Regions from separate parts of the Paenibacillus sp. RC334 genome, predicted to be linked through region 1. Evidence: riboswitches for the same ligand, from Rfam matches in the RefSeq annotation. Region 1 holds a riboswitch; each other region holds the start of a gene.
The links. Region 1 has a riboswitch for glycine ahead of sdaAB (L-serine ammonia-lyase, iron-sulfur-dependent subunit beta). Riboswitches for the same ligand answer to the same signal wherever they lie in the genome.

Region 1 (10,442 bases):
TTAATAAGGACCAAATTTTCTTTAAAGCCTAAACTATTCTTTTCCACATGTCGACATAAAACGTAGGTATAAGGATTTTGCGAAATCCTTAATTTTAAGTTTCGAAATGGGAGGGAATTAGATTTTGAAGAATAGATGGTCCGGTTTCTTGGCGTTGGTCATCCTGATCTCAAGTTTTACATCATACGCAGGGTTTGCATCCGCAGCTGATCCGGTGCTTTCCAAGATTGTCCTTTCCTCTAACGAGGTGACTGTGCAGCAGGGAGATACGGCTGCGTTGACGGCTACGGCTATTTACGCCGATGGGACGACTTCAAATGTAACTGTAAGCACGGATTGGAAAAGTGATAATACTGCTATTGCTACGGTATATAACGGTACAGTTTCTGGTAAGGGCGAAGGGGATGCGACTGTGGTTGCAACCTATAAGGATAAGATACAATCGGTTCAGGTACATGTAACGAAAAAGGTTAAGGCGCTCACATCCAGTGTACAAAGCTTGAGCTTGCGTTCAAGCGGCACAGGACAGATCAATCTGACAGCGACTTACAGTGATAACACGACAGCTCAGGTATCGGGTGATGCTACCTGGACCTCGGATAACCAGAAGGTAGCAACCGTAGTTAACGGATTGGTTACCGCTCAGGGAGCAGGTACAGCCAACATTAAGGCCGTATACGGTCAACAAACCGTAACGATTGCTGTGCAGGTAGAACAGGTTAAACGTTTGGATGTCAGTCCATCTGAGGTTTCCCTTTTGCTGAAGGATACCGAGAAGGTCAAATTGACAGCGACCTTCCCGGATGGAACCGTGCAGGATGTTACTGAGTCCGCCGAGTGGAGCTCCAGCAATGCAGCCGTGGCGGATGTACTGAAAGGCACGATTACGGGCTACAGCGCAGGTAAAGCGACGATTACCGGTAAATACGGTACGATGTCTGCTACCATTTCGGTGGATGTCGATCAAACGAATAAGCTGAAAGCCAGCGAATCCAATATTTTTCTCCGTTTGGATGAATCCAAAAAAGTACAGGTTTCTGCGGTGTACCCGGATGGAACGGTAACGGACGTCACGGATAAAGCTACATGGTCCACAAGCGATGAAAAAATTGCGACGGTGACCAAAGGAACGATTATGGCGATTGGAGCGGGTTCGGCTACGGTGACCGCGAAGTATGGCGATAAGACGGTTTCGATTAAGGCAGACGTGGAAACGTCCAGATATCTGGATTTGAGCGAGGACAAGTTGAGCCTGAATGCCAAGGAATCCAAGAAGCTCAAGCTAACCGCGACGTACGTAACAGGTACGGAAGAAGATATCACGGATAAGGCAGAATGGAAATCCAGCAATGAAGATATTGCTTTTGTCAGCAAGGGTGAAGTGACGGGCTATAAAACAGGTGAGGCAACGATCACTGCTTCTTATGGCGGCAAAACAGTCACAGCGACGGTATCTGTGAATGTGCCTGGTGACCTGTCCCTGTCCTCCAAAACAGCAACGATTGATATTGATGAGGATTATGTTGCTACTCTGACCGCTACGTATGCGGATGGTCGTAAGGAAGATGTGACACAGGATGCAGAATGGACTTCAAGCGCGGAAGATGTTGCTTCGGTGTCCAAAGGAACAATTACGGGTAAAGCAGCGGGTAAGGCGGCTGTTACCGCCACTTATAATGGCAAAAAGCTGACCATTAATGTACAAGTCGGTCTCGTAGACCGTTTGGAAACAGACACACGCGTGATTGCGCTTGGTGCCCAGGAAACGAAGCAGTTGAAAGTAACAGGCGTCAAGAGCAGCGGTACAAAAACAGATGTAACCAAGGATGCCACCTGGACTACCAGCAATGTGAAAGTGGTCGAGGTTAGCGAGGGCTTGATCAAAGCGAATGGCAGTGGTAAGGCTACTGTTACAGCTTCTTATGGCAAGCAAAGCATTACATTTACAGTAGAAGTGGATGTAGCGCAACAGATTGAGGCGGATGCTATCGCGTTATCGCTTAAATCAGGAGATCAAAAAACCATCGCAATTGTGGTCAAATCCAGTGATGGCAAAGAAAAGGACGTTACGGCCCAAGCCGAATGGAAAACGTTAAATTATAAGGTAGCTACAGTCAAAAAGGGCCAGGTTACCGCGGTAGGCTACGGTAAAACCAATATTCAAGCGAAGTTTGGCGGGAAATATATCACCGTACCTGTGGATGTCGATACGCTTAAATATTTGCAAACCGACGAAGTCTCGCTGAATTTGAAAGCAGGACAGGTAGCTAAGGTTACGGCTACAGCTACGTATAAGGATGAGTCGGAGAAGGATGTATCCAAGCCGGCAGTCTGGTCCTCGTCCCGAATTATTGTTGCCACGGTCAAAGACGGCAGCATTAAGGCACAGGGTAAAGGTAAAGCTGTGATTACCGTGAAATATGCAGGGAAAACGACGAAGGTACAGGTGAACGTACAGTAAAAAAAAGAGCAAGCATACGTCTAAGGACGACATGCTTGCTCTTTTTTTATAAGGCGACTGTTCTCTCCCCATGTGTTATTTGGGGTGGCAGTCGCCTGAAAGCTACGACTTATCCTTCTTGGCTGGTATGTTGCGCGTAAGCGACTCCGTCAGACGCTTGCCGGTCGGCGTTTGGGCCAGGCCGCCCTTGGCTGTCTCGCGGTGCTTGGACGGCATCGCGCTGCCGACTTCTAGCATCACGTCGATGACTTCGTCAGACGGGATGGCGCTGCGCACACCCGCCAGAGCCATATCCGCGGCGGCAAGCGCGGTCACGGCTCCCAGCCCGTTGCGCACGATGCACGGAATCTCCACGAGTCCGGCGACGGGGTCGCAAATCAGGCCGAGCGTGTTCTTGAGCGCGAGGCCCACTGCATGGATGGCCTGCTCTGGCGTACCGCCGCGCAGCTCGACCATGGCCCCTGCGGCCATCCCGATGGCTGAGCCAATCTCGGCCTGACAGCCTCCCTCCGCACCGGAGATGAAGGAATTGTTGGCGATGACGTAGCCAATCGCTCCAGCGGCGAACAGTCCGCGCACCATATGCTCGTCATCCCAGCCGAACCGCTCCTGCGCGCTGATGAACACACCGGGGATGACCCCGCATGAGCCTGCGGTGGGTGTGGCGACAATGCGACCCATGGACGCATTGACCTCTGACACGGAAAGGGCGTACGCCATGGCGAGTGCCGAGGCATCGCCGGAGCAGGTTTCCCCTGCACGCAAATATTCCGCCAGGCGTTTGCCGTCGCCGCCTGTCAATCCGCTGCGGGATACAGTGTCCTGTGTTTGTCCGCGATGAACGGCCTCCTTCATGACTTCATAATAATCAGCCATTTGGCGGAAGATTTCTTCCTCCGGTGTGTTCGTCTCTTGTACCTGTTCCTTGATCATCAGGCGACCAATCGTAGTGGATTCCTCGGCGCACAAGGCACCTAATTCATGCAGATGGCTAAACCGCATCGGATTCAGCTCCTTTTTTCAAGTTAATCATTTTGATTCCATACATATGAGGCAAAGCCCGCAGCTCGGCAATTAATTCAGCCGGAGCGGGGCTATCGGTTTCAATAGCAGTGAGCGCTTCGCCATCCCGGCCTTTGCGATCCACGTGCATATAGGCAATGTTAATGTCAGCCGCGCCCAGCGCTGAAGTCACCGCGCCCAATGTTCCGGGCTTATCCGAGTGAAGAAGCACCAGCGTAGGCAACTCTCCGGTTAGATTGACCCGGAATTCGTTGAGCTGTTGAACATGAATGTTTCCACCGCCGATGGAGGAGCCTAGCAGCGTGCGCTGATCTTCACCCTTCCATAGCTCGAAGCGGACCGTGTTCGGATGAGGGGCGGGCAGTCCGCTGACAGCGAACTCTACTTCCATCCCGGCCTGCTCTGCACATTGCTCAGCATCCGGAATCCGGTAGTCGTCTGTATCGTAATTCAGCAGTCCGGCAATGAGTGCCAGGTCTGTGCCGTGTCCCTTGTACGTATCGGCAAATGAGCCGTACAGCGTCATGCGGGCACGGTCAGGTTGCACACCGAGCCAGTGCCTGGCAACACGTGCGAGCCGCACCGCGCCAGCGGTATGTGAGCTGGAGGGTCCGGTCATAGCCGGACCGATAATGGAAAATACATCTTTGAAACGCATGGTGTGGCCCCCTGTATGTTTGAATATCATAGTATATGGTGCTGCCGCGCCTTTGCGCGGGTGTGACGGTTTCTAATGCTGACGCAGCATGTAAGCACAAAAAAGGACAGGATAAGGAAATTTCCCTTATCTCTGTCCTCGTTACCTGAGAGTTTCGTGCGGTGTATACCGCCTTACCCCTTGGGTGGCTTGCGCTCTCTCCAGAGTTGCGTCAGATGACGATACATGGACCTGAGAGATTATCCGCCAGCCGGGTGCTGACGTCTTGCTCCTTCGGTGCTGCCGGGATGTGATTCCCGGACAGGCTCTCCCGTCATCTTCATTCGCGTATACCGTTCAACAATTCCTCCTAAGCGTAATGTATGCCATGCCCGGTGTCAATCACAGGTTGGTATTTTACAGAATCAGGAATCTTCTCAATAAAAAAGATTAAATTTTACATAATTATGGATGAAATCAGGAAGGAATTAGAAGGTTGATAGCTAATCTGATAGAGGACAAGCTAATTTATGGAATAATGGGAGGGACATTTACGTATGGTAAAAGGTTTTCGGTTCACAGGTTCACGCTTGAAAGGAATGCTGCATCTGGCGGCAATCGTATCACTGCTGGTAGGACTCTTCGTTCCATTCGGCCAGGTCAAGGCAGAGGGCGCGTTGACGGTAGCGGAAGCGCTTCAGCGTCAAAGCAGCGGAGGTACGGTGACGGTAGAAGGCTACGTCGTCGGACATGCCACTGGATCGAAAACGGCTAATTTCTCTGCCCCATTTGCAAATGATTTTAACGTACTGATTGCGGATCAGGCGAGTGAACGCAATACATCTAATCTGTTAAATGTGCAACTGACATCCGCGTATAGAGGACCATTCGGGCTGTCAGGCCATCCTGAGCTGATCGGCAGCAAAATTCGCGTGACGGGTGCGCTGGGTGCCTATAACAATTTTGGTGGAGTGAAAAGCCCAAGCGCTCTGGAACTGGTAAGCGGAAGCGAGCCTGGGAACCCTGGCGAACCTGATCCTGGTACTACATTGCCGGATGGAAAAGGCAAAAAAGTGCTGTTCGATAATACGCACGCACAGACAGCCGGAGCGGCGGATTGGGTTATAGATGGAGCCTTTTCCGATTTTGCCAGCGGACTGCGTAATGCTGGTTTTACCGTGGACCCGTTGAACCGTTCCATTCCTTTTACCTATGGCGAGCAGGCTATAACGTACGACAAGCTGCGCCCATATGATGTGTTCATCATTGGTGAAGCCAATGTTGCCTTTAAGGCATCCGAGCAAGCTGCTCTGGTTCAATATGTGAAGAATGGAGGCAGTATTTTCTTCATTTCTGACCACTATAACGCAGACCGGAACAAAAACCGTTGGGATTCCTCCGAGGTTATGAACGGCTACCGCCGTGGAGCCTATTCCAATCCGGCCAAAGGGATGACTACAGAAGAAGCTGCATCACCAGCTATGCAGGGACTAACCAGTTCCGACTGGCTGGCAACGAACTTTGGCGTTCGTTTTCGCTACAATGCACTCGGTGACGTAAATGCCACGGATATCGTAGCGGCAGATCAATCCTTCGGCATTACGAAGGGTGTACGTTCGATTGCCATGCATGCTGGTTCTACATTGGCGATTATGGATCCGACCAAGGCTAAAGGAATCGCTTATATTCCTACAGGCACGAAAAAATGGGGCAATGCCGTGGACCAGGGTGTCTATAACGGCGGGGGCCGTGCTGAAGGGCCTTATGCTGCTGTAGCCAAGGTAGGTCAGGGCAAGGCAGCGTTTATCGGTGATTCTTCGCCAGTTGAGGATGCCACGCCGAAATATGTACGTGAGGAAAACGGACAGTCGAAGAAGACGTACGATGGTTTCAAGGAAGTCGACGATTCCACCTTCCTGGTACAAACCGTCCAATGGCTTGCATGGAAGCAGGACTATACGAAGCTGTCCGATGTGGCGGGTCTGACGCTGGACCAGCCAACACAGCTGCTGCCGTTCGAGGAGCCTGCGGCTTCTACAGAACCGCAGCCTGAGCCTTGGGCTGCTCCGGCAGCGGGCTACAAATGGTACGATCCAAGAACGTTCAAGTCCGGCTCCTATGGAGCGGCTTCGTAACCAGCGAAGAGAGTACAATTTGAGCTGGACCAGCCAGTCGCTTGATCCCTTTAAGGGGGTCAGGCGACTTTTTTTGTGCTGAAAATTAACCTGTGGTTGGTTATTTCATTACATTTTGTGCCAGAAAGGTCGCGCTACTGCTGAATCATTGGTTTTTTCAATGATCGTGATAGTCTATTCTTAATTGATATATCCATATACTGGTGATAGGATAAGTTCAAATTATTCCGACTAAATCGGTATGTAATGTTGATGAGAGGTTTAACATCAAGCGTGGCGCGCATAAGCAGGACAAGGCCATGGAGAACGGAGGAAGCATATACATTGAGTAGCGAGCCGGTGTTGGAGATCAAAGGGTTAACGGTATCTTTTCGCATTAAGGATGAATATTACCCCGCAGTCGACCATCTGGATCTGACGGTCAATCCCAATGAAGTGCTGGCTGTGGTCGGAGAGTCCGGCTGCGGCAAAAGCGCGCTGGCGCTTTCGATAGCACAACTGCACGATCTGGAGCGTACCCGCGTGGAGGGACAGATTCTTTTTAAAGGCACGGATCTGAATCGTCTCTCAACAGGGCAAATAAACAAAATCCGTGGAGCAGGCATCGGCATGATTTTTCAGGACCCGCTGACCGCGCTGAATCCGCTAATGAGCATTGGTAAGCAAATTGAGGAAAACCTTGATTATCATACGACCCTCTCTACGAAGCAGAAAAAGGTGCGTGTGCTGGAATTACTGGAGAGTGTGGATATTCCGAATCCCGTACGTGTATACGACCAGTATCCGCATGAGCTGTCAGGGGGGATGCGGCAGCGTGTGATGATCGCCATTGCCATCGCTTGTCGTCCTGCCCTCATTATTGCAGACGAGCCGACTACAGCGCTCGATGTAACCATTCAATCTCAAATTCTCGACTTGCTCAAGCAGCTTCAACAGGAGACTGGAAGCGGCATTATCCTGATTACGCACGATCTTGGCGTTGTGGCAGAGGTGGCGGACCGCGTGGTGGTCATGTATGCCGGAGAAATCGTGGAAAGCGCCAATGTTTTTGAATTGTTCCGACAGCCCCAGCATCCGTATACGCGCTCTTTGCTCGCATCCATGCCGGGATCACATACCAAGGGAGAACCGTTGCACGTCATCGGAGGAATCGTCCCTTCCTTGCAGGATATTCCCCGCAATAGCTGCCGCTTTGCTCCACGTATCCCCTGGATTCAGCATGAAACGCATGAGGATCATCCCCATTTAAGTGAGATTTCTCCCGGGCATTGGGTCCGCTGTACATGTTATCAGCATTTTCATTTTGAAGACGAGGCAAAGGGGGAAGCTGCTCATGGCACTGCTGGAGCTAAATGATCTGAGAGTCCATTATCCGGTGCGCGGTGGTTTCTTCCAGCGTGTGGTCGATCAGGTAAAAGCAGTGGATGGTGTGTCCATCAGCATTGAGGCGGGTCAGTCGTACGGGCTGGTTGGAGAATCCGGCTGCGGAAAAACGACTACAGGAAGGACGATCATCGGTCTAAATAAGCTGACGAGCGGGCAAGTTCTTTTTAACGGAGATGACCTAACGGCCTTAAGCCGTAACAACCTCCATCCGCTGCGGAGAGACATTCAGATGATCTTTCAGGACCCGTATTCCTCGCTCAATCCGCGTAAGCGTGTGCTGGATGTCATCGCCGAGCCGTTGCGGAATTTCGAAAAGCTGAGTAGTGAGGAGGAACGCCGAAAAGTTCAGACGCTGCTGGAAAAGGTCGGCTTGAACGCCGATGCGGCCTACAAATATCCGCATGAATTTTCCGGGGGACAGCGACAGCGGATCGGCATTGCACGTGCGCTCACGTTGAATCCAAAGCTGATCATTGCTGATGAGCCGGTATCAGCGCTGGATGTGTCCGTTCAGGCACAGGTGCTTAATTTTATGAAGGATGTGCAGCGGGAATTTAATTTGACGTATTTATTCATCAGCCACGACCTCGGTATTATCCGCCATATGTGCGACCAAATCGGGATTATGTACCAGGGGCGTCTGGTGGAACAGGGAAGCGAACAGGATATTTATGAGCATCCGCAGCATTTGTATACCCAGCGTCTTATTGCAACCATTCCGAATATAGATCCTGCCAAGCGGCTGGACAATGCTCAAAAAAGGCGAACGCTGTTGTCCTCCTACAAAACAGAGCTGCCCAAACATCTGGATGAGAACGGCAAGCCGTTTGCGCTAAAAGCGGTAAGCCCGTCCCATCAAGTCGCTTTACCATAAAGGGGGGGACAAAATATGTGGAAATTTATACTGCGTCGGCTGCTGATCATGATCCCTCAGCTGTTTGCTTTGAGCATACTTATCTTTTTTCTGGCGAAGGCCATGCCGGGGGATGCCCTGACAGGACTCATAACCTCGACACCCAATTTGAATCCGGCGGCGCTGGAGGAGCAACGGCAAAAATTAGGGCTGAATGATCCGGTGTGGGTACAATATGGCAACTGGCTTGCCCGATTGGCTTATGGGGATTTGGGAAAATCATATGTACATAAAATCGGCGTCACCGATCTGATCGGTAGCCGTCTGGGGAACACGTTCTTTTTGGGCGTAGTGATCCTGATTTTGACGTATCTGATCGCGATTCCACTCGGTGTACTTAGTGGTCGTTATCAGCATAGTCCGCTGGACAAAACCGTGGTGGGTTATACCTATCTCAGCTTTGCGACCCCCTTATTTATACTCGCGTTGCTGCTACTGTACGTGTTCGGCTTCAGGCTTGGCTGGTTTCCGACCAGCGGCAGTGTGGATGTGGGCGTGGAGCCGGGAACCTCGGCATATTACATCAACAAGGCTTACCATCTTATATTGCCAGCGGTTACAGGAGCATTGCTTAGTACGACAGCCACGATTCAGTATTTGCGCAATGAGGTCATCGACACACGGTTAAAGGATTTTGTAAAAACAGCGCGTTCCAAAGGGGTACCTGAGGGGGAAAATCTATTCCCGTCATATTTTCAAAAATTCGCTGCTACCGATTGCTGCCTTTTTGGGCTATGACCTGACGGGAGTGATTGCGGGCAACATTTTCCTTGAATCCATCTTTGGGTATCCGGGGCTGGGTCAGCTATTTCTCCAGTCCATCACCCAACGCGATTTTTCAGTCGTGACAGCGCTGGTGATGATTTCCGGCTTTCTGGCATTGTTGGGAACCCTTTTGTCTGATGTCATCCTGAGCAAGGTCGATCCTCGCATTCGGATCGAATAACGAACAACTTCAGAGGAAGGGGAGGGATGTAAGGTGTCCATACAGGTAGAGGAGGTTTTCACGCCAGAGATTATTCGTAAATCACCATCCAGCTGGTCTGTACTGCGCCGCGAGCTGGTGCGTGACAAAACGGCGCTGGTATCCATCGCGTTTGTGGTTTTGTTTTTGATCTTTATTTATTCATCCGTTCTGTTTGTGAATCAGGATGTAGTTACGACGGTGGATTTGGGCGCGATCCGTGAGGCTCCAAGCTCGGCGCATTGGCTGGGCACGGACCGGGCGGGCAGAGATATTTTCGGTCAGCTGGTCATTGGGGCACGCAATTCCTTCACGATTGGCTTCACGATTACGCTATTATCCGCTGCCATCGGCTTGACGCTGGGACTGCTGGCGGGTTTTTATGGCGGCTTGGTTGATAACATTATCATGCGGATCATTGATTTTATCCTGGTGCTTCCGTTTTTGATGCTGGTGATCGTATTCGTCAGTATTGTCCCCAAGAGCGGCATAGGATCTTTTATTTTCATCATGACCGCTTTTTTGTGGATTGGAAAAGCACGTCTGATTCGAGCCAAGGTACTGTCGGAGCGGGAGCTGGACTATGTGCAGGCCTCCAAAACGCTCGGCACACCCAATTGGAAAATTATCTGGTTTGGCGTACTGCCCAATCTCAGCTCGGTCGTGATCGTCAATCTGACGCTCAGCCTCGCGGGAAATATCGGGATTGAAACTGGACTTTCCTATCTCGGCTTTGGGTTGCCAGAATCCACGCCAAGCTTGGGTACGCTGGTGAGCTACGCCAATGACCCGGATGTATTACAGAATAGCTGGTGGATGTGGTTGCCTGCATCTTTACTTATTTTGGTGCTAATGCTGGCGATCAACTTTATCGGCCAGGCGCTCAAACGCGCCACGGATGCCAGACAACGATTGGGTTAATC
Region 2 (10,442 bases), 1.9 Mb from region 1:
GGAACTGTAATTAATCAGAATGATCGGAATACCCAGAAACGCCAATCTTTCCGGGTTGCTTACCGCTGCTATAACCGCCGGATAGACCAGAGCTCCGGCGATTGCCACCGATACAAAGGTGTTTGTCTTAAATTTACGGGATGATGTAACAGCCAGAAATACTGGCAGGAAATAAAATACGCTGTCCGAAGCAGCGCTTAGGATCAGATACGTACCGCTTTTATCATTAATCCAATGGAGTGACAAAATTAATGCCAGAATCCCTTTGAGCAAACCGGCTCCGGCAAGAGCGCCCAAGAGAGGCGAAAAAATGCTGGAAATGACATCGACGGCTTTACCAAGAAAGTTAGTTTTTTCGGAAGACTCTTCCTTTTTCTCACCTGCATTTTCGGCATCCTGCAAATTCGTTTCTGCCATCATATGCTCAAATACTTGACCTACATTGTTGCCGACGACAACTTGAAACTGGCCGCTGCTTTCAACCACCGTAATGACACCGGGCGTTGCTTCCAATGCAGCTTTGTCTGCTTTTGTACGATCATTTAATTTAAATCTCAAGCGTGTAGCGCAATGGAATACCGAATTGACATTCTCTTCGCCGCCAACGAGGGTCACTATTTTTCTGGATAGCTCTTTATCGCTCATGTTCAGAACTCCTTATGAGTTATTCTTGTTATGGATAGGACTTTCTGTTTACTTCATGTTGCTAAGATGCGCCGGCGTGCATCTTTTTAACCTTGTAAACAAGAAAAACCTAAACTCGTGGTAAAAACAACGCACCCTCTCCATAGAGGAAACGCCGATTTCACCATCAGTTTAGGTTTTGCCTGCCTTACCAGTCACAATCCATGAACGATGAAGGTATGAAGTTTTTAGACAGATTTATGATTCGACTTGTTACTTGGCAATGTTATTCCGCAATATTATTTCGCTCGGTCACTCGATGAATATGAATGGTCAGATATACATATTCGTCCTTGCTTAAATATTGATCGTATGTTTTTTCCAGATATTCATTGATCTTTTGCGCACAAGCGAAAGCTTCGGTATATGTCTGCTTTACCTGGTTGTACAAAAATTCTTCGCCGCTGTGAATGACCTCTTTACGAATCACCCGCATCGCAAAATATTGCAAATGCGTCAAAAATCTCGAATAGCTAAAAGAGGACTCGTCCAGCACAATACCGTAATGATACGTAATAATATTCAATATATGTTGAACAATCTCGGTCATTTTCAGCGTAGACTTCATTTCGTTACCGTCGATCCGAGCATTCACCATATGCAATGCGATAAAGCCCGCTTCGTCTTCGCCCAGCTTCACACCAAGCGTATTTTCAATTTTTTGCAGAGCATCCAGCCCAACCTCAAATTCTTTCTTGTAAAAGCGCTTAATCTCATACAGCATCGCGTTTTGGAGCGCGAGCCCCTTCTCTTGCCGCTGTATCGCAAAATGAATATGATCGGTCAGCGTTAAATAAATATTATCGCTTAATTCCGTATCCAGCACTTCCGTTGCATGGGTTACGATTTCATTCACGACCTCCAGATGAGATACGGGAATATCGTTTAGCAGCTCGGTAAGCTTGGCCGTGAACTCGTTTTCATTTAACATGAAAATCTTATCTATTTTATCATCATCGACTTGGTCCCCAGCCACCTTTTTGAAGGAAATGCCTCTTCCCATCACGATGACCTCTTTGCCTTTGTCGTTTTTAGTCAACAGGACGTTGTTATTGAGCACCTTCTCAATAATCATTGAAGTTCCCCCCTCCCATCCTTTACCAATAAAAAATGCCTAAGCACAATTCAACACTATTGTTAGCAATAGCACTCAATTGAACTCAGGCATTGCCCGCATCACCGGTCACAATCCTTTATATAGTGCTATTGTAGCACAAAAAAAAGCGATTTCAACATATTTTATTCTTATTCGACAAAAAACATTATAAACACAGGTCCTTTCGCCTAGCCCCTCAGTTAAGCGTTACTCTATGTAGTCGTGCGCTCAATGAGGCTGTATTGCAGGGGTTGCAGCTCCATTTGGCGACCTACGAGCTGAGGGGAAAGCATGTAAAAGGCATTTTGCGCCTGAGCCTCGATTGGATTCTGAACGGTTGTAATGCCCATCGTATGCGAGAGCTCCGTGTTATCAAACCCGACGATCGCCAGATCTTCCGGCACGCTCAGCAGTTGTCTGCGTGCTTCGCAGAGAATACCAACCGCCACATAATCGTTGGAGCACAGAATAGCCTGTGGGAATTCGTCCCGATACTGTAACAAATCGCGCACCACCTGCTCACCATCACGGATGTTATAGATGGAAGATTGATTCCAATGCTGCAATACAGGAAGATTATGCTGCTCCATGATATACGCATAGGCTCGTTGTCTGCTGTGGGTGTTGATGCTGCTTGGGCGGCCAAAGGCATTGGCTATACGAGTATAGCCTTTTTGTATCAAGTGTTTTAGCGCCAGCATGTATCCTTCGTACTGGTCCATGGCGACGGAGCGAATATCGGTATGATCCATTCGTTGCCACGACACGATCGGGCCATACTTGCAATAAGTGCTTAACAAATCGGTATCATTTACACAGGAAATGATGACCAGCGCATCAATTCTTTTTTCTTTTCAGATCTTCGAAGGCCTGAAGCTCTTTCTTCTTGTCTTCTCCCGAAGTATAAATTATCGTTTGAAATTCGTACTGGCCCGCCACCTCTACAAAGCTATTCAGAAATGCGAGAACAATTTCATTAATGGTTGAAGTGATGATGCCAATTTGAAGGGTCTGACCCTTGGATAAGGAAATGGCGTTCCGGTTGGGAACGTAATCCAGCTCCTGCATGATTTTTAAAATCTTACTTCTCGTCTCCCGGCTCACATGGGGGGACTTGTTTAACACTCTGGATACCGTAGCTTTGGAAAAGCCCGCCAGTTTGGCAATTTGATCAAGATTCGACATGCTGCTTCTCCTCACATATGAAAAATATTTGACATGAAACGCGTTACAACGTTTAGGATGCTTATGAGGGCATTACGTCTATTTTATAGCATCTGTCGATGCATTTCAAAAAAACGTTCCTCATGTTGTGGTATTATTCTGGCAATACTTGCGATATCGTAAAGCTAAGCCTTTAGGAAACGAGGGGATTTGCGAAATGACGATTCAAATTGCATATTTAGGATTTGGCAAAAGTACAACCAGATATCATCTGCCCTATGTTCAGATCAGGGACGCCTTTCAAGTATCGAGAGTGTTCACACGCCAAGTGAGGGAGGATATGGAAACGGCCTACCCCGACATTCAGTTCTCGGATCAAATTACGGACGTTCTGGGCGACCCGGAAATATCACTCGTCGTTGTATGTACGCCTTCCTCTACGCATTATGAATATGCAAAATTGGCTCTATCCCATGGCAAGCATGTGCTGGTGGAAAAGCCTTTTTGTGAAAACCTTGAGCAAGCGCAAGAACTGATCCAATTCGCCAAGGAAAATAATCTCATCATCATGCCTTATCAAAACCGGAGGTTTGACAGCGATTATCTGGCGTTCAAGGAAGCACTCCATTCCGGAAAGCTGGGAGACATCGTCGAAATTGAATCCCATTACGATTATTTCCGTCCCAATGCCAGTATGCCCGGCGGCAATCCTGTTAACGGAATGTACTACGGACTCGGTGTTCATACGCTGGACAGGCTCATCGCCTTATTTGGCAGACCGGAGCAAGTCGGATATGACATCAAGTCTATCCGTACTCCTCATGGCGCTGATGATTACAATGAAACTATATTATATTACCCGGACAAAAAAGTGATTGTAAAAACTTCTCTTGTGGTGTGCCTGCCTTACCCGCAGTTCACTATTCACGGCACGAAGGGCAGCTTTGTCAAATGGGGAGATGATCAGCAGGAAACCTGGCTGAAAGCCGGCAAGACCCCGGATGCGGAAGGTTTCGGACTGGATAATCCCGCTTCCTATGGCAAACTTAAATACGTTCCGCCCGGAAGTAGTGAAGCTATCGAGGAAACACTTCCTACGCCAATAGGAGATTATGGACAATTGTATGACTCGTTGTACGAGTCCATTGTGCACGGAACACCCAAGCTGGTTAAGGACGAGGATATTTTGCTGACAATCGAAATATTGGAAAGCGGCTTTAAGCAGCCTTCCCCGTCAATCGTTGATTTCCGGCGATAGGCTCGCCATCAAGAAAGGAAGTTACGCCATATGAAGCTCGGAATGATTGGAACTGGATGGATCAGCACAGAATGGGTTAAAGCCGTGAAGGAAGCTGGCGGCTGGGAAATTACAGCACTCTTTGTTCGAAATAAGGACAAAGGCGCAGCTTTTGCCGCCGGGTGTCAGCTTGAAAACATTACGCTGTATGACAGTTTGGAAGAGATGGCTCAATCCGATATTGATGCCATTTATATTGCTACGCCCAATTCCTTGCACATGCTGCAAGCGCGTCTTTTTTTGGAGCATGGCAAACATGCGATTGTCGAAAAACCGATCAGCCTGACAGAACAGGAATTGCGAGAAGCTTACGAGTTGGCTGACCGAAATGGTTGCTACCTGCTGGAAGCGGTTCGTCATATCCATGAGCCTAATTTTTTGCGCCTTAAGGACAACTTGAAGCGCGTGGGCAATATCCAGGGTGGCACCTTGTACTCCATGCAATTTTCCTCCCGGTATGATCAGTTGCTTTCAGGAGATACTCCTAATATCTTTTCTCTGTCTTATGGCGGGGGTGCATTAATGGATCTGGGTGTGTATTCGCTGTATTTTGCCATTGATTTGCTTGGAGCCCCTACATCAGGCTTGTACCGTGCCAAAAAGCATGAGAATGGCGTGGATTTGGGCGGCCCGATCCTACTGTCGTATCCCGATTTTACACTGGTGATCCAACTGGCCAAAAATGCTGTAACCACCAACCGTGTTGAAATTTACGGGGACCAGGCCACTATGATCTCCAGTGGTGTCTCTGGTATCACGGACGTATCGGTTCTGGATGTCCGTACTCAGGAAACAGATACTGTAAGTACTCCTGAAACTCATCATTTCATGTTTTACGAGGCTCAGGAATTTTATCGGATCATTGCCGAAAAGGACAAAGACCGCTACGAAGAATTGAAGTCATTGAGCATTGAGGTTCAGAAGATCAGCAATGAACTGCGCCATCAAAATGGCATTTATTTTGAAGATGGACAAAAATAACTAAAGAAGGAGGGGATGTATTATAAGTACTAGTAGCTGCCAACCCATGTGAAGTTGCTTACAATGAGGATGGCAAAGGCTGGTCCATTCAGGTCGTTATGGAATACTCCACAAGTGTTTAACATATCCAATAAGAAAAGAGGCTCTCATACTATGACTAAGATATTAAAAGGATTTCCGAAAAACTTTCTGTGGGGCGGGGCAACCGCAGCTAACCAATTGGAAGGCGCTTTTGACGTAGATGGAAAAGGATTGTCCAGTGCGGACGTGATTGCTTATGTACCCAAAGCAGAGCGCACAAACGATCATGCTATAGAGATTTCGTCCGAGCGACTCGAAGACATTTTGTCTGGTAAGGTAAATGCCCGTTTTCCAAAGCGCGAAGGTGTGGACTTTTTCCATCATTACAAAGAAGATATCGCATTATTTGCGGAAATGGGCTTTAAGGTATTCCGCATGTCCATTAACTGGTCGCGGATTTTCCCGAATGGTGATGATGCGGAGCCGAATGAAGCAGGACTGCAATTTTACGATAATGTATTTGACGAGCTGCGCAAGTATGGGATAGAGCCACTGGTGACATTGTCCCATTACGAAACACCGCTAGGTCTGACACAGAAATATAATGGCTGGCTCGGTCGCGAAGTAATACAGCACTACGTAAATTATGCCGAAACGGTGTTTACACGTTATAAGGATAAAGTGAAATACTGGCTGACTTTTAATGAGATCAATGTGATGACGATGAGTCCGTTCACAGGTGGCGGTGTGGTCATTGATCGTGTAGATAACAAGCAGCAAGCGATCTATCAAGCCCTGCATCACCAGTTTGTGGCGAGCGCATTGGCGACAAAACGAGGCCATGAGATTATTCCTGGCTCTCAAATCGGATGTATGCTGGCTCGTATGGAAAGCTATGCACATACGTGTAACCCGGAAGACGTGCTGAAAAGTCAGCATGAAAACCAGATGAATCTGTTCTTTACGGATGTACATGCCCGTGGGGAATATTCAAATTATATGAACCGTTATTTTGAAGAAAATAATATTGTTTTGCACACAGAACCCGGCGATGCCGAAATTCTGAAAAACAACACGGTCGATTACATCTCATTCAGCTATTACATGACCTTGACTGTCTCTGCAGGTCCGGAAGGCGAGAAAGCAGCGGGGAACCTGATTGGCGGCGTGAAAAATCCATATTTGCAATCCTCTGACTGGGGCTGGCAGATTGATCCGATCGGCCTGCGTGTTACGCTGAACACATTATATGACCGTTATCAAAAGCCGCTGTTCATCGTGGAAAACGGCTTGGGTGCATATGACAAGGTGGAAGAAGACGGCTCCATTCACGACACGTATCGCATTGATTATTTGCGCCAACATATCGCTCAAATGAAGGAAGCGATTGCGGACGGTGTGGATCTGATCGGTTACACTAGCTGGGGACCTATCGACCTTGTGAGTATGTCCACTTCCGAAATGTCCAAGCGTTACGGATTTATTTATGTTGATCTGGACGATGACGGTAACGGAACACTGAAGCGCTCCAAGAAGGATTCTTTTGACTGGTACAAAAATGTAATTGCCACCAACGGCGAAGAACTGTAATCCAAGCTAACTGAATATAACCCAATATGGCCTGGGGGCGGGTGCGGCAGAGAACATCATGAGGATGAATCTGGCTGCGCCCGCCTTTATTTTATAGGCTCATCTTAAGATAACCAAACGACTTCACAAATTTTTCACTTGTAAAAAGCTGAAAGTTTTCTGTATAATAAAAAACAATTTCATATGTCTGGTTGATGTTTGCGGGAGATGGAACGTAAGTTCCGACCGAAGGGGCAAAACTCTCAGGTGCTTGGGCTGATTACAGCAACAAGCGGGACCGTAAACGGACAGAACTCTGGAGAGACCCTTAATTGGGCGCCGAAGGTGCACCGCAGATATCATCTGCTTAAACTCTCAGGCAAAAGGACAGAGACGCGAATAACCTGTGACAGGGGATGCCCTAGGCTTTTTTATGAGCTGTTAGTGGCTGAATCCTGCACAAGATGGTTGTATTTTTTCGTGCCTTTAACCTCTCCAGGAGTCGAATCAGCGGATTTGACTCTTTTTTGTTTTTTAATATGCAGGAGGAGCGGGTTGAAATGAATTTGGTACATGTGTTAGAAACGATTAGCAGTTGGATATGGGGGGCCCCACTGATCATTCTCGTTATGGGAACAGGTCTGTGGCTGACCATACGGTTGAAAATGTTGCAGGTTTTCCGCCTGCCTCTGGCGATCAAGCTGATCGGAAAGGCCCCAAATGAAGGTAGTGGGGATGTCAGCAGCTTTGCGGCCCTGAGTACGGCGCTGGCGGCTACAGTAGGTACAGGAAGTATTGTCGGCGTCGCGACAGCGATAAAACTGGGCGGACCGGGTGCTCTGTTCTGGATGGTTGTTGCAGCCTTTTTCGGGATGGCGACGAAATATGCGGAAGGTGTACTTGCAGTAAAATACCGGGTGAAGGATCGGAATGGACAATTTTCCGGCGGCCCTATGTATTATATTGAAAAAGGGCTTGGACGCCGCTTTAAACCGTTGGCGATGCTGTTTGCTTTTTCCGGGATGCTGGTAGCGCTGTTCGGGATTGGAACATTTCCTCAGGTCAAAGCGATTGTATCCTCAACCGAAAACAGCTTCGGTGTTCCACCAATTGTAACGGCATTGATTATTGCTACCCTTACGGGACTCGTTACTATTGGAGGGCTCAAGAGCATTGCCAAGGTATCGACCAAAGTTGTTCCCTTCAAAACAGGCTTGTACGTGTTGATCTGTATGATCGTACTGATTCGGTTCGCCGATCAGATTCCTGCCGCACTCGCGCTTGTGCTGCATTCGGCGTTTTCGACGACGTCTGCGACGGGTGGATTTGCCGGAGCTACGATTATGCTGGCGATGCGCAGCGGGGTAGCCAGAGGGATTTTTGCCAATGAGGCCGGATTGGGAAGCGCACCGATTGCAGCCGCAGCCGCCAAAACCAAATGGCCTGCGGAGCAAGGGTTGATTTCCATGACAGGTGTGTTTATAGATACGATGATTATTTGCGTGATGACCGGGCTGACGCTGCTGGTTAGCGGCGTATGGAGCGGTCCTACCGATGCGGGCTTGATGACGCAGCAAGCTTTCTCCAGCGCATTCCCGCTTGGTGCGGAACTGCTCACAATCATTCTGATTATGTTCGCGTTCACCACGATGCTTGGCTGGAACTACTATGGAGAACGCTGTGTTGAATATTTGCTGGGTGTCAAATGGATTAAGCCGTACCGTTATCTGTTCATTGCGCTGGTTGCCGGAGGCGCGTTTATTAAGCTGGATGCGATCTGGTTGCTGGCAGATATCTTTAACGCCATGATGGCCTTCCCGAACTTGATTGCACTGCTCGGCTTGTCGGGAATTGTAGTTGCAGAAACCCGTACCTATATGGATTCCTTGTATCCTGACAAGAAAAAGGGAATACTTGCAGGTGCCAGTGCAGGAGCAGCCATAGAAATAGAAGAAAAAGGACAAACAGTCAGCTCGTAAAGTCCGATATATCCGGATTTAAGAATATTGACTCTGCAAGATCATTTGCCAGGATAACGAAAGGGAGTGTCCCTCAGCCATTACAGGCTGGGAGGACACTCCCTTTTTGCGTTTTAGAGCAGGATAAAGCTGACTCAGTAAATCTAATCTTTGACTGCTCCAGCTGCAAGATCGGAAATAAACTGGCGGCTAATGAAAAGAAATAAAATGATAAGCGGCAGTACAGCCAACAGGGTGCCAGCAATGACCATCGCATAATCCGTATTGTAAATACCGTTTAATTGGGACAACGCAATCTGGAGCGTAAATTTGCGCTCATCGGTTAATATGATTAACGGCCATAAATAATCATTCCATGCTCCTATGAAGGTGAATGCGCCGAGAAAAGCGAACGCAGGACGTAGAATCGGGAGCGCCACATTCCAATACAGCCGAAAAAAGCTGCATCCATCCATCCGTCCTGCATCCAGCAACTCCTTTGGAATGGATTCCTCTGCATATTGGCGTATCCAGAAGATGCCGAAGGCATTCACCATCCCCGGAATGATTAGAGCTTTGAACGTGCCCACCCATCCAAAGGCGGCCATCATGACAAAGGAGGGGACAAGCGACAGTTGGGAAGGGACCATCATCGTAGCCAGCAGAATGATGAATAATGCTTTTTTGCCCGGAAAATCAAACTTGGCGAATGCAAACCCGGCCAGTGAATCGAAAAACAGCACCAACAGGGTAACGGAGCTGGCTACAAAAAGCGTATTAAAAAAAGCTCCGGCAAAATCAATCTGCTGCAATACTCTCGTCACATTGCTCCAGAAGTGGCTTCCAAACCATAACTGTGGTGGAAAACGATAGATGTCCGAAGTTGTACGGGTAGCCATGACGATAAGCCAGTAAAAAGGAAACATCGACAGAATCATTCCCGTCGACAGCCCGGTATATAAAATAACGGATTTTACACGTGCCTGCATCATGTTGTAGAACCCCCTTTCTGCCGTTATTTTTTGCCTTGTACGAGCTTCCAGTTCACGATGGAGAACAGGGCAATAATGAGGAACATGCCCCATCCGACGGCTGCACCATATCCAAAATAGTTGTTAATGAACGATTCACGATACAGATACAACACAATGGTCATGCCACTTGCTCCGGCACCACCGTCATTACCGACCAGCACCTGCGGCTCGGTGAACAACTGCATTCCGCCAATGGTAGACGTAATTACGGTAAACAGGATGACCGGACGAAGCATAGGAATGGTGATGCGGAAGAAAGCTTGCGCTCCAGTTGCTCCATCTATTTTCGCAGCTTCATACAGCACATGCGGAATACTCTGGAGTCCGGCCAGGTAGATGATCGCGTTATAGCCGGTCCATCTCCATACAACCATGGAGGAAACGGCGATTTGGATCCCCCACGGCACATTAAGCCACTGGATCATAGGCAAGCCCGGGAGTTGCAGCAGGTAATTGAGAAATCCGAAATTATTGGCAAATAAAGCGCCAAAGATGATGGCAACAGCCACAATGGATGTCACGTTCGGCAGAAAAAATCCGACCCTCCACAGGGTACGCATTTTGACAAAAGGTGCATAAAGCAGGAAGGCAATCATCAGTGCAAAAAATAGCATCGGAATCGTTGAATACACCCAGAT
Region 3 (10,442 bases), 2.1 Mb from region 1:
AACGCAAATTTGAATCAACAGCTCCATATATTTGCTTTCCACCATGTTTTTCAGCCATTTCTCATGGGGCTGCCAGAGGGCATTTTCCACGGTCAGCAGGTTCTCTCTGCCAATCATCTCCAGCAACTTGTCAGCGACACGTGTCACAGGACGAAGCTCCTCCCGGCTGGAAAACAGATCCGATTCATCCAAATACTCTAGAGCCAGCTCGGAAATCGCCCGTCTTTTGTCCGTCTCCCGGCCTGTAATCTCGACGCCGTACCCGCGTCTGCGCACAAGCACGAGTCCCCGTTCCACGATCCAGCCTTGCAATTCGTCCAGATCATGACTGACAGTAGTTACTGCGACCTTCAAATCAGCAGCCAGCGCCAGCAGCTTGATCGGCTCCTGTGTATCCAGCAGCATACAGAGAACCACGATCTTTCTTTCCTCAGCCGAATATTCGTCCGACTTCGTATGCATCAATTGCTCCCGCAGACATACAAGCTGAGCCGGGTCGGCATCCACATAGATACCAATCCCTGATTTTTTCTCCAGCTTTACCTCATGAGCCGCTAACCAATGCTCGACTGCACTGAGTTCCCGGTGAACCGTCCTTGTGCTGACATTAATCTTCGTGGCAATTTCCCCGGCCGTTACCTCTTGGGACTGCTCCAGAAGATATTCCACGATGTCACGTTGTCGTTTCGTAATATTCATAAGCGCATACCGTTCCTTCCCAAGCTCATCCCTTCCGCAGAACACACGAACTGCATACAAGGCGGCCTGACTACTACAGGGGATTAAGAATCGGATTTCAGACGTTCCACCAGCGCTTCGTATTCAGGACTCTTCAGGAAATTATCAATAGAAATATGCTCGGCATTTGGAGCCACCGTTTTAGCCCGGTCCGTCAACGTTTTTTGCGTAATAACAATATCCGCATCCTGCGGAATCTCACTGATTGCCGTGTTCGTTACCGTGACATCCACATCCGCCTGCTTCATTTTTTTGCGTAAAATCGAGGCGCCCATAGCGCTTGAGCCCATACCTGCATCACAGGAAAAGACGATCTTGTTCACATCTGATTTATCCTTGACCGTTTGAACTTCACCAATCTCCGCAGCCCGATCAGCTTCGCGGTTATCTTCCGTTACAGTGGTATTTTCGCCTGCAGCCTTGCTTTGAGTTTTCATATCCTTCATGCGGGATGCCGCTTCCTCAAGCCCCTCTTCTTTTTGCTTACCTGTCTTGAGTAACACAGCAGCAACAGCAAACGATACGACCGCAGCAGCAATCACACCGCTCAGCATTGGCAAATATCCGCCTTTTGGCGTCATCAGGAAATAAGCGATGATACTACCCGGTGAAGGAGCTGCTACCAGTCCGGCACCTGTCAGCATGAAACAGAACGTTCCCACCACACCCCCTGCTATAGCAGCAAGAATCAGAATCGGCTTCATCAAAATATAAGGGAAATAAATTTCATGAATCCCGCCGAAAAAGTGAATGATAACCGCGCCAGGAGCCGACGACTTCGCAGGGCCTTTACCAAACAGGCAGTAGGCCAGCAAAATACCGAGCCCTGGTCCAGGGTTCGATTCAAGCATGAACAAAACGGATTTGCCTGTTCTTGAAGCCTCCTCCAGCGCAATCGGACTCAATACTCCGTGGTTCAGTGCGTTGTTTAGAAATAATACTTTTCCGGGCTCAATAATGAGGTTGACGAGCGGCAAAAGCCCTGCGTTCACGAGGAACTGTACCCCTGCTGACAACACTTGACTGATAATTTGTACAAACGGTCCGATTGCCACATGAGCAAGCAGCGCTAAAATCGCCCCGATAATCCCTGCCGAGAAGTTATTGACCAGCATTTCAAAGCCTGATTTAACTTTGCCGTCAATCGCTTTGTCGAATTTCTTCAATATCCATGCAGCCAGCGGACCCGCTACCATCGCGCCGAGGAACATCGGAATGTCCGCCCCGACAATGACACCCATCGTCATAATGGCCCCGATCACACCTCCGCGCTGTCCGTGAATCATTGTGCCACCCGTATAACCGATCAGCAGCGGCAGCAAATAATTTTTCATCGGATCAACCAGTTGTGCAAAACCCTCATTCGGGAACCATCCGGTCGGAATAAAAAGTGCCGTGATCAATCCCCACGCGATAAAGGCCCCCATATTGGGCATAACCATACCGCTGAGAAAACGACCGAAACGCTGTACGGCAACGCGAGCGCCTCCGTTTGAATTGGACTTTGCGTCCACTGTGCTCATATTCATATCCTCCTTATAGGTCAGTATTTTGCATCATTCGATTCCCAACGCTCGAAAGTACAATAGATAAACGAACTAAACCGTTTCGATCTATCTATTGCTGATTTGAAATCGCTCTTGGGATTGTTGCAAAATACCCAGGTAATAAGCATCACTACCTTTTCTTAAAATTCATACTAAATGACAACGCTATCTTCATCAACGAAATGAAAACGTACTTTCGTCATGAACGTTGATGACAACATTTAAATTTAAGATAAACAGGCGCGAAATCATTAGGCATAATTCCTCTTAATGTGGCCTGAAACGTTAGAATTTAGTCGAGAAACCATGCGTCATCTATACCATTTCTATACAAGGAATATCCTCCAAACAAGGGAAAAAGAACGTAATTACGCTTGCCAAAAAAGACAGCAAAAAATAGCCGCTATGCCCAATCATCGCGACTATTTTTATACAAAACCGAGTGGACAAACGCCACTCTTATTCAGTTATCCAACCTAATTTGCCCCATTATTACTCATTGGCAGTCAACTGCTCGTACTGATCCGCAGACAGCAGCTTGCTTAATGATTCCTCTACATCTCCTCCAATCTCCACTTCGATCATCCAGCCTTTTTCATAGGGAGACTCGTTCACCAGCTCAGGCGTACTTTCCAGCGCTTCATTCACCTTCAACACCGTTCCCGTCACCGGAGCGAACAGGTCGGATACTGTCTTTACCGATTCAATAGTACCGATCTCTGCCCCCTGCTCAATCGTTGCTCCCTCCCCAGGCAGCTCCACAAAAACGATATCCCCCAGCTGATGCTGTGCAAAGTCCGTAATACCGATTCGTACCGTTCCATCCTCTGTGCGCTGAACCCACTCATGTTCCTCTGTGTACCAAAATTGCTGCTTCACTTCACTCATCCTGCTCGCCTCGCTTCCATATGGATTACATCGTTTCGCCTACCCGTCTGTGACAGGTTAAGATTATGACAACAAGAACTCTCATGTCAATAATACTAACAAAAATATTTCACATTTCTCCATATATCGTTCTAACTAAAAATACGGCAGGATATAACAAACGCTTACATATCCTTATTTATGAATAAAATGTTTTATAAAATGATGTTGATGACATTTTTGTTGACATTTCAAATAAATTTGCGTATTAATGGGTTATAACAAGTGCTTTTAGAAATACCCGATAACTGTAAACGCGGATGAACGTGGAGGGAGAGACTGCCAAAACTCGCATAGCTGTTGCCGCCTGTGAAAACAAGGTAGCAAGCGAGTCGGATCAAGCTGTTACCGGCAGGGCCGGATGACGTATAGCTGATCCAAGGGCAGCGCCGAAGGAGTAAACCTGCACCGCAGGTGAATCTCTCAGGCAAAAGGACCTCTGCCGGACGCATCTCTGGAGAGCATTCGCCATACAGGCGGATCACCCAAGGGGAAACCTGGTACACACCGGGGTAACTCTCAGGTATCAAGGACAGAGCTGAAGAAAAGTGTGTGGACTGCCGTCCATACGTTTTTTTCAGCCTGTCTTTTTTGTTTAGCTGATCACACTGGATAGGAGTGAAAAAATGACTAACTTGCGAAAAACGTCGCTGTATTCCTCCTACGGCACGCTGCCGGGGGTTCGTTGCATTGATTTTGGCGGCTGGGAGCTGCCTGTACAGTTCAGCGGCATTCAAAAGGAGCATGAGGCTGTCCGACAACGTGCGGGATTGTTCGATGTATCGCATATGGGTGAATTCCTGGTCGAGGGCCAGGAAGCCGAAGCATTTCTGCAACAGGTGACGACGAACGATGTCAGCCAATTGGAGCCGGGCCAGGCCCAATATTCGCTGCTGTGTTACCCGGATGGAGGTGTAGTAGACGACCTGCTTGTTTACCGCAAAGGGCCGGAGCGTTACATGCTCGTTGTGAACGCCTCGAATATCGACAAAGATTGGGATTGGTTGCTTCGCCATGCTCCTGCATCCGTTCATCTGGAAAACGTATCAGATGCGGTAGCACTGCTGGCATTGCAAGGACCTGAAGCTGCGCGTATTGCCGCAGCCGTGACAGACACGGACATTACGAAGCTGGCATCCTTCCGATTCAATGAGGATGTGCAATTGTTCGGGGCAAAAGCGCTCGTCTCCCGCACCGGATACACGGGGGAAGACGGCTTTGAATTTTATGTGCCCACGGCGGATGCACCGGCAGTGTGGGACGGATTGCTTCGCATCGGTGAGCCGTATGGTCTGGTTCCCGCCGGACTTGGAGCCAGGGATACGCTGCGCTTCGAGGCACGGCTACCGCTGTACGGACAGGAGTTGTCCGCTACCATTTCGCCACTGGAAGCTGGTTTAGGCTTCTTCGTCAAGCTGAATAAGGGAGATTTTATCGGGAGAGAGGCCCTGCAACGTCAGAAAGAACAAGGTATTCCCCGCAAGCTGATCGGACTGGAAATGCTCGACCGCGGCATCCCGCGTGCCCATTATCCCGTTTTTGCGGAAGGACAGCACATTGGCGAGGTCACAACGGGAACCCAGTCGCCCACCTTAAAGCGTAATCTGGGTTTGGCTCTGGTGGACAGTCATTTCAGTTCCCTATCCACACCGCTGGAGGTCGAGATTCGTGGCAAGCGCCTGCGCGCCGAGGTGGTAGCAGCGCCCTTTTATAAACGTCCACGCTGATTTAAACGCTCGTCTTACTATAACTATCGTGATCCGTTACTAACCGCTGCCCAGTGGGCAATCGTTTATTAATCATTTGTTAATCGTTTTACGTTTTTACGATCTTGTTGGTTGAAAGGAGCCAGACCCAATGAAACAACACCGCTATCTTCCCATGACCGAGCAGGATCAAGCTGAAATGCTGCGCGTGGTCGGCGCATCGTCCATCGACGATTTATTCAGCGATATTCCCGAGGCGATCCGGTATAAGGGGGAGCTGCTCCTGTCTTCTCGGTTAGACGAAAGAGCCTTAACCCGCCACTTATCAGGACTGGCCGGGCAAAATGCCAATACTGACACGCACGCCAGCTTTCTCGGCGCAGGGATTTACGATCATCATATTCCATCCGTCATCCAGCATATCACTTCACGCTCGGAATTTTATACGGCCTACACTCCTTATCAACCGGAGGTAAGCCAGGGCGAGCTGCAAGCCATCTTCGAATTTCAATCGTATATATGCGAATTAACAGGCATGGCTGTAGCCAATGCCAGTATGTATGATGGAGCGACTGCGCTGGCAGAAGCGGGCTCATTGGCCGCCGCTGCCACCCGCCGCAAGCAGCTTATCGTATCGCGGACCGTCCATCCGGAGGCACGTCAGGTGTTGGCTGCCTATGCACGCGGGCTGGATTTGGATGTCGTGGAGATCGACTGTGCAGATGGTGTAACTGACGTGAAGGCATTAACGGCGGCCATATCGGAGCAGACGGCGGCAGTTTTGGTCCAAAGCCCTAATTTTTTCGGGGCCGTGGAAAATCTGAAGCCGATGGCTGACCTGATCCATGCGCACAAGGGTCTTATGGTCGTCAGTGCCAATCCACTGGCATTGGGCTTGCTGGAAGCGCCCGGCAAGCAGGACGCGGATATTGTCGTAGGAGACGCGCAGCCGCTTGGCATCTCCTCCTCCCTCGGTGGCCCAACCTGTGGTTACTTTGCCGTTTCTCAGGCGCATATGCGCCGTATCCCCGGCCGTATTGTGGGCCAGACCACAGATCGCAACGGTAAACGCGGCTTCGTGCTGACCTTGCAGGCACGGGAGCAGCATATCCGTCGGGAAAAGGCCACCTCTAACATATGCTCCAATCAGGCACTGCTCGCTTTATCTGCCTCTGTGTATTTGTCCGTCATGGGTAGACAGGGCATCGCGGAAGTAGCCGAGCTAAACCTGCACAAAAGCCGCTACGCATTGGAGCAACTACTCGGCTTGAAGGGCGTGACTGCCTCCTTTACTGCACCCACCTTTAACGAGTTTGCCCTGCGGTTACCTGAGGGTACCGATATGAATAAACTGCAAGCCGGATTGCTTGCTGCCGGATTTATCGGCGGCTACGATTTAGGGCGAGATTATGAGGAATATGCAGGTCACTTGCTGATTGCCGTGACAGAGCAACGAACAAAGGAAGAGATCGATCAATTCGTGCATACCTTGGGGGGATTGCTATGACGCATACTACAGGACAAGATCAGGGTACACCGAATCCAGAAGTCGAATCCAGTCGGAATCAGATGAAAAAGCATGAGCAGGCGCTCATTTTTGAATTGAGCAGACCGGGCCGTATCGCCTATTCCCTGCCTGAATGCGATGTTCCCCGGCGTCCGGTGGCAGAGCTTTTGCCGGATTATGCGCAGCGCAGCGAGCTTGCGGCATTGCCCGAGGTATACGAAGTAGACGTTATTCGACATTATACTGCACTGTCACGGCGTAATTTTGGCGTGGACAACGGATTTTATCCGCTCGGCTCCTGTACGATGAAATACAACCCCAAGGTGAATGAGGATGTCGCCCGTTATGCAGGCTTCGCCAAAATCCATCCGTACCAGCCGGAGGACAGCATCCAGGGGGCCATGGCGCTGCTCCATACGCTTCAAAACGATCTGGCCGCGTTAACCGGCATGGATGCCGTCACCCTTCAGCCCGCCGCGGGCGCCCATGGCGAATGGACCGGGCTGATGATGATCCGCTCCTACCACGAAGCGCGTGGTGAGCGGCGTACCAAGGTGCTCGTGCCGGATTCCTCGCACGGAACGAACCCCGCCAGCGCCACTGTGGCAGGCTTCGAAACGGTCACCCTCCCCTCCACACCGCAGGGGCTGGTGGATCTGGACGCGCTGCGTCAAGCCGTGGGCAACGACACCGCTGCGCTTATGCTGACCAACCCGAACACGCTCGGGCTGTTCGAGAAGCAAATCGCTGACATTGCCGCGATTGTGCATGAAGCGGGTGGCCTGCTCTACTATGATGGCGCGAACTCCAACGCCATTATGGGGATCACCCGCCCCGGGGATATGGGCTTTGACGTGGTGCATCTCAATTTGCACAAAACGATGAGTACCCCACATGGCGGAGGCGGACCCGGCGCGGGACCTGTGGGGGTAAAGCAGCGGCTCATTCCGTATTTGCCCAAGCCGCTTGTCGTGCGTGATCCACAGGGCACGTACCACTGGGACCGAGAACAGGGCGATTCCATCGGACGGGTCAAAGCCTTTTACGGAAACTTCGGTATTCTCGTCCGTGCCTATGCCTATATCCGCAGCTATGGCCCTGACGGCTTGAAGCGGGTATCCGAATGTGCCGTACTTAATGCCAATTATATGATGCATCGGCTGGCTCCGCATTTTGACATCCCTTATCCAGGCTATTGCAAACACGAATTTGTGATGTCCGGACGGGGCTTAAAGAAATTCGGAGTGCGTACACTTGATGTTGCCAAGCGATTGCTCGATTTCGGCTACCATCCGCCTACGATTTATTTCCCGCTGAATGTAGAGGAATGTATCATGATCGAGCCGACAGAAACGGAAAGCAAAGAGACGCTTGATGCCTTCATTGACACCATGATCCAAATTGCGCGGGAAGCGGAGGAAACGCCTGAATTGGTGCTGAATGCTCCATATACCACTCCAGTCACGCGACTGGACGAAGCAACTGCAGCTCGCAAGCCTATATTGAATTGCTCATGCAGCTAAAAGCAAACTCCAATTTGGGGCATACAAAAAGGCCGGTATCTGTTAGATACCGGCCGCTGTATGTAAACAGCAATTTTTGTTGGAAAAAGATATACCTTGAAAATGTGATACCCTTCCTTAGCCTTCAATGCTTTGAACCAATTCAACAACCTGCTCGGCTGTTTGCATGTCCAAAGCTTTTGCAGCCAGTTTCTCCATGTCCGCGCGGGACAATTTCGAAATTTGACTGCGTGCTGGCAGAATGGAAGTAGCACTCATGCTGAACTCATCGAGTCCCAGACCCAGCAGCAATGGAATTGCTGTTGTATCCCCTGCCATTTCACCGCACATACCAACCCAACGTCCTTCACGGTGAGCGGCATCAATAACCATTTTCACCAGACGCAGAATGGATGGGTTATATGGTTGGTACAAATAAGATACCCGTTCGTTCATGCGATCCGCTGCCATCGTGTACTGAATCAGATCGTTCGTACCGATACTGAAGAAATCAACTTCTTTTGCGAATTGGTCAGCCAATACCGCTGTAGAAGGAATTTCTACCATGATGCCCAACTGAATTTCTTCAGATACGGCTACACCCTCGGCTACCAGCTTTTCTTTTTCCTCCAGCAACACAGCTTTGGATTCACGGAATTCGTTCAGCGTAGCAATCATCGGGAACATGACCCGCAGGTTACCATGTACACTTGCCCGCAGCAAAGCACGCAATTGAGTACGGAAAATGTCCTGACGGTCCAGACACAGACGAATAGCACGGAATCCGAGGAACGGATTCATTTCCTTCGGCAGATCCAGATAAGGAAGCTCTTTGTCGCCACCGATGTCCAACGTGCGAACTACAACCGGTTTGCCTTCCATTCTTTCCAGAACGGTTTTGTATGCTGTGTACTGTACTTCTTCGGATGGAAGCTTATCGCGTCCCATGTACAAGAATTCAGTACGATACAGGCCGACGCCTTCGCCACCGTTATCCAGTACACCAGCTACATCATTAGGCGTACCGATATTGGCTGCCAGTTCGACATGCACACCATCGACGGAAACCGTAGCTTCGCCGCGCAGCTTCCGCCACTCTTCGCGTTGCTTGTCGTATGCCACCTGTTTAGCCTGGTATTCAGCAACGATCTCTTCGGAAGGGTTCACGAATACGTGACCATCCAGACCGTCGACGATAATCAAATCGCCGCTTTTAGCTTGGGACAGTATATTTTTAGTTCCTACAACCGCAGGAATTTCAAGTGAACGAGCCATAATAGCCGAGTGTGAAGTACGTCCGCCAATGTTGGTTGCAAAGCCTTTAACAAATTCGCGATTCAGCTGAGCTGTGTCGGAAGGTGTCAAATCTTCTGCAAGTACAATCGTTTCTTCGGCAATTTCTGCAGGACTGACAAAATGAACACCAAGCAGGTGATTCAGGATCCGCTTGGTTACATCACGCATGTCCGATGCGCGTTCTTGCAAATAAGCACTTTTCATGTTTTCGAACATGGAAATAAACTGTGTAGCTACTTCGTTCAGAGCATAGTCAGCATTAAGCTGCTCGTCTCTGATCTTAGCTTTAACTGGATCGATCAGTTCAGGATCATTCAGGATCAACAGGTGAGAAGCAAAAATTTCTGCTTTTTTCTCGCCCAGCTCCTGTAAAGTTTTCTCCTTAATCGCTTCCAATTCGGTTTGAGATTCTACTAAAGCCGCATCCAATCTTGCAATTTCAGCTTCAGCATCACCAACCGCGCGTCTCTCTACAGCGTAATTCGGATGCTCCAAGATAAACGCCCGGGCAATGGCGATGCCTGCCGAAGCGGCAATCCCGGAAATTTTAAGCATGAATTTCGCCCAGCCCTTCGTTAACGATTACATTTTCAAGAGCTTTCAGAGCGTCAGCAGCTTCAGCGCCTTCACAGATGATGTTGATGGTATCGCCTTGTTCCAGACCAAGAGACAATACACCCAGAATGGATTTCAAAGTTACTTTTTTACCGTTAGCTTCGGCAAAAGATTCAGCACCGCTGAATTTGTTAGCTGTATTTACCAGCGCTGTTGCAGGACGTGCATGGATACCGTCTTCATCTGTAATTCTAAAAGTTGTTTGCATAATTGTTCCTCCCACTTTCCTAATGGATAATATTTGTTTACACGCAGTATACGTGTAGTGAAACCGGGTCGATGTGAGGCGACCTAAGCCGCCTCATCACGAATCCGAAACACATAGAGTTTATTTTATCGTAATTATACCATCTTCGCCAGCCTTCAATACTCCAGTTTTGTTTAAAGTTACCGAAGAGCCTTCTGGAAGGTTGGTAAAAATGACTGGTGAGATGATGGATTTTGCGTTTGCCTTCACGTATTCCAGGTCTACTTTCATAATAGGCTGACCGGCTGACACAAGATCGCCTTCGTTCACCAAAACGTCAAATCCTTGGCCTTTAAGCTTTACTGTGTTCACCCCGATATGAACAAGTACTTCCTTACCGCCGTCAGATTGGATACC

Region 2: another riboswitch for glycine. It lies ahead of QMK20_RS20120 (alanine/glycine:cation symporter family protein); the one in region 1 lies ahead of sdaAB (L-serine ammonia-lyase, iron-sulfur-dependent subunit beta).
Region 3: another riboswitch for glycine. It lies ahead of gcvT (glycine cleavage system aminomethyltransferase GcvT); the one in region 1 lies ahead of sdaAB (L-serine ammonia-lyase, iron-sulfur-dependent subunit beta).

The regions. Positions count from the first base shown of each region.
Region 1 covers NZ_CP125370.1:327,437-337,878, forward strand. The annotation lists gene QMK20_RS01565 (Ig-like domain-containing protein) at 125-2,461, shown strand; gene sdaAA (L-serine ammonia-lyase, iron-sulfur-dependent, subunit alpha) at 2,564-3,463, opposite strand; gene sdaAB (L-serine ammonia-lyase, iron-sulfur-dependent subunit beta) at 3,453-4,142, opposite strand; glycine riboswitch at 4,352-4,465, opposite strand; gene QMK20_RS01580 (DUF6359 domain-containing protein) at 4,679-6,256, shown strand; gene QMK20_RS01585 (ABC transporter ATP-binding protein) at 6,581-7,612, shown strand; gene QMK20_RS01590 (ABC transporter ATP-binding protein) at 7,590-8,516, shown strand; partial or broken gene opp4B (oligopeptide ABC transporter permease) at 8,532-9,501, shown strand; gene QMK20_RS01600 (ABC transporter permease) at 9,541-10,440, shown strand.
Region 2 covers NZ_CP125370.1:4,385,296-4,395,737, reverse strand. The annotation lists gene QMK20_RS20150 (beta-glucoside-specific PTS transporter subunit IIABC) at 1-645, opposite strand, end outside; gene licT (BglG family transcription antiterminator LicT) at 911-1,759, opposite strand; partial or broken gene QMK20_RS20140 (LacI family DNA-binding transcriptional regulator) at 1,993-2,965, opposite strand; gene QMK20_RS20135 (oxidoreductase) at 3,162-4,202, shown strand; gene QMK20_RS20130 (Gfo/Idh/MocA family protein) at 4,233-5,222, shown strand; gene QMK20_RS20125 (glycoside hydrolase family 1 protein) at 5,376-6,833, shown strand; glycine riboswitch at 7,025-7,101, shown strand; glycine riboswitch at 7,119-7,213, shown strand; gene QMK20_RS20120 (alanine/glycine:cation symporter family protein) at 7,373-8,791, shown strand; gene QMK20_RS20115 (carbohydrate ABC transporter permease) at 8,935-9,762, opposite strand; gene QMK20_RS20110 (carbohydrate ABC transporter permease) at 9,786-10,442, opposite strand, start outside.
Region 3 covers NZ_CP125370.1:4,222,522-4,232,963, forward strand. The annotation lists partial or broken gene QMK20_RS19355 (BglG family transcription antiterminator) at 1-699, opposite strand, end outside; gene QMK20_RS19360 (PTS mannitol transporter subunit IIBC) at 783-2,261, opposite strand; gene gcvH (glycine cleavage system protein GcvH) at 2,778-3,173, opposite strand; glycine riboswitch at 3,473-3,661, shown strand; glycine riboswitch at 3,662-3,758, shown strand; gene gcvT (glycine cleavage system aminomethyltransferase GcvT) at 3,839-4,939, shown strand; gene gcvPA (aminomethyl-transferring glycine dehydrogenase subunit GcvPA) at 5,070-6,425, shown strand; gene gcvPB (aminomethyl-transferring glycine dehydrogenase subunit GcvPB) at 6,422-7,948, shown strand; gene ptsP (phosphoenolpyruvate--protein phosphotransferase) at 8,066-9,778, opposite strand; gene QMK20_RS19390 (HPr family phosphocarrier protein) at 9,771-10,046, opposite strand; gene ptsG (glucose-specific PTS transporter subunit IIBC) at 10,167-10,442, opposite strand, start outside.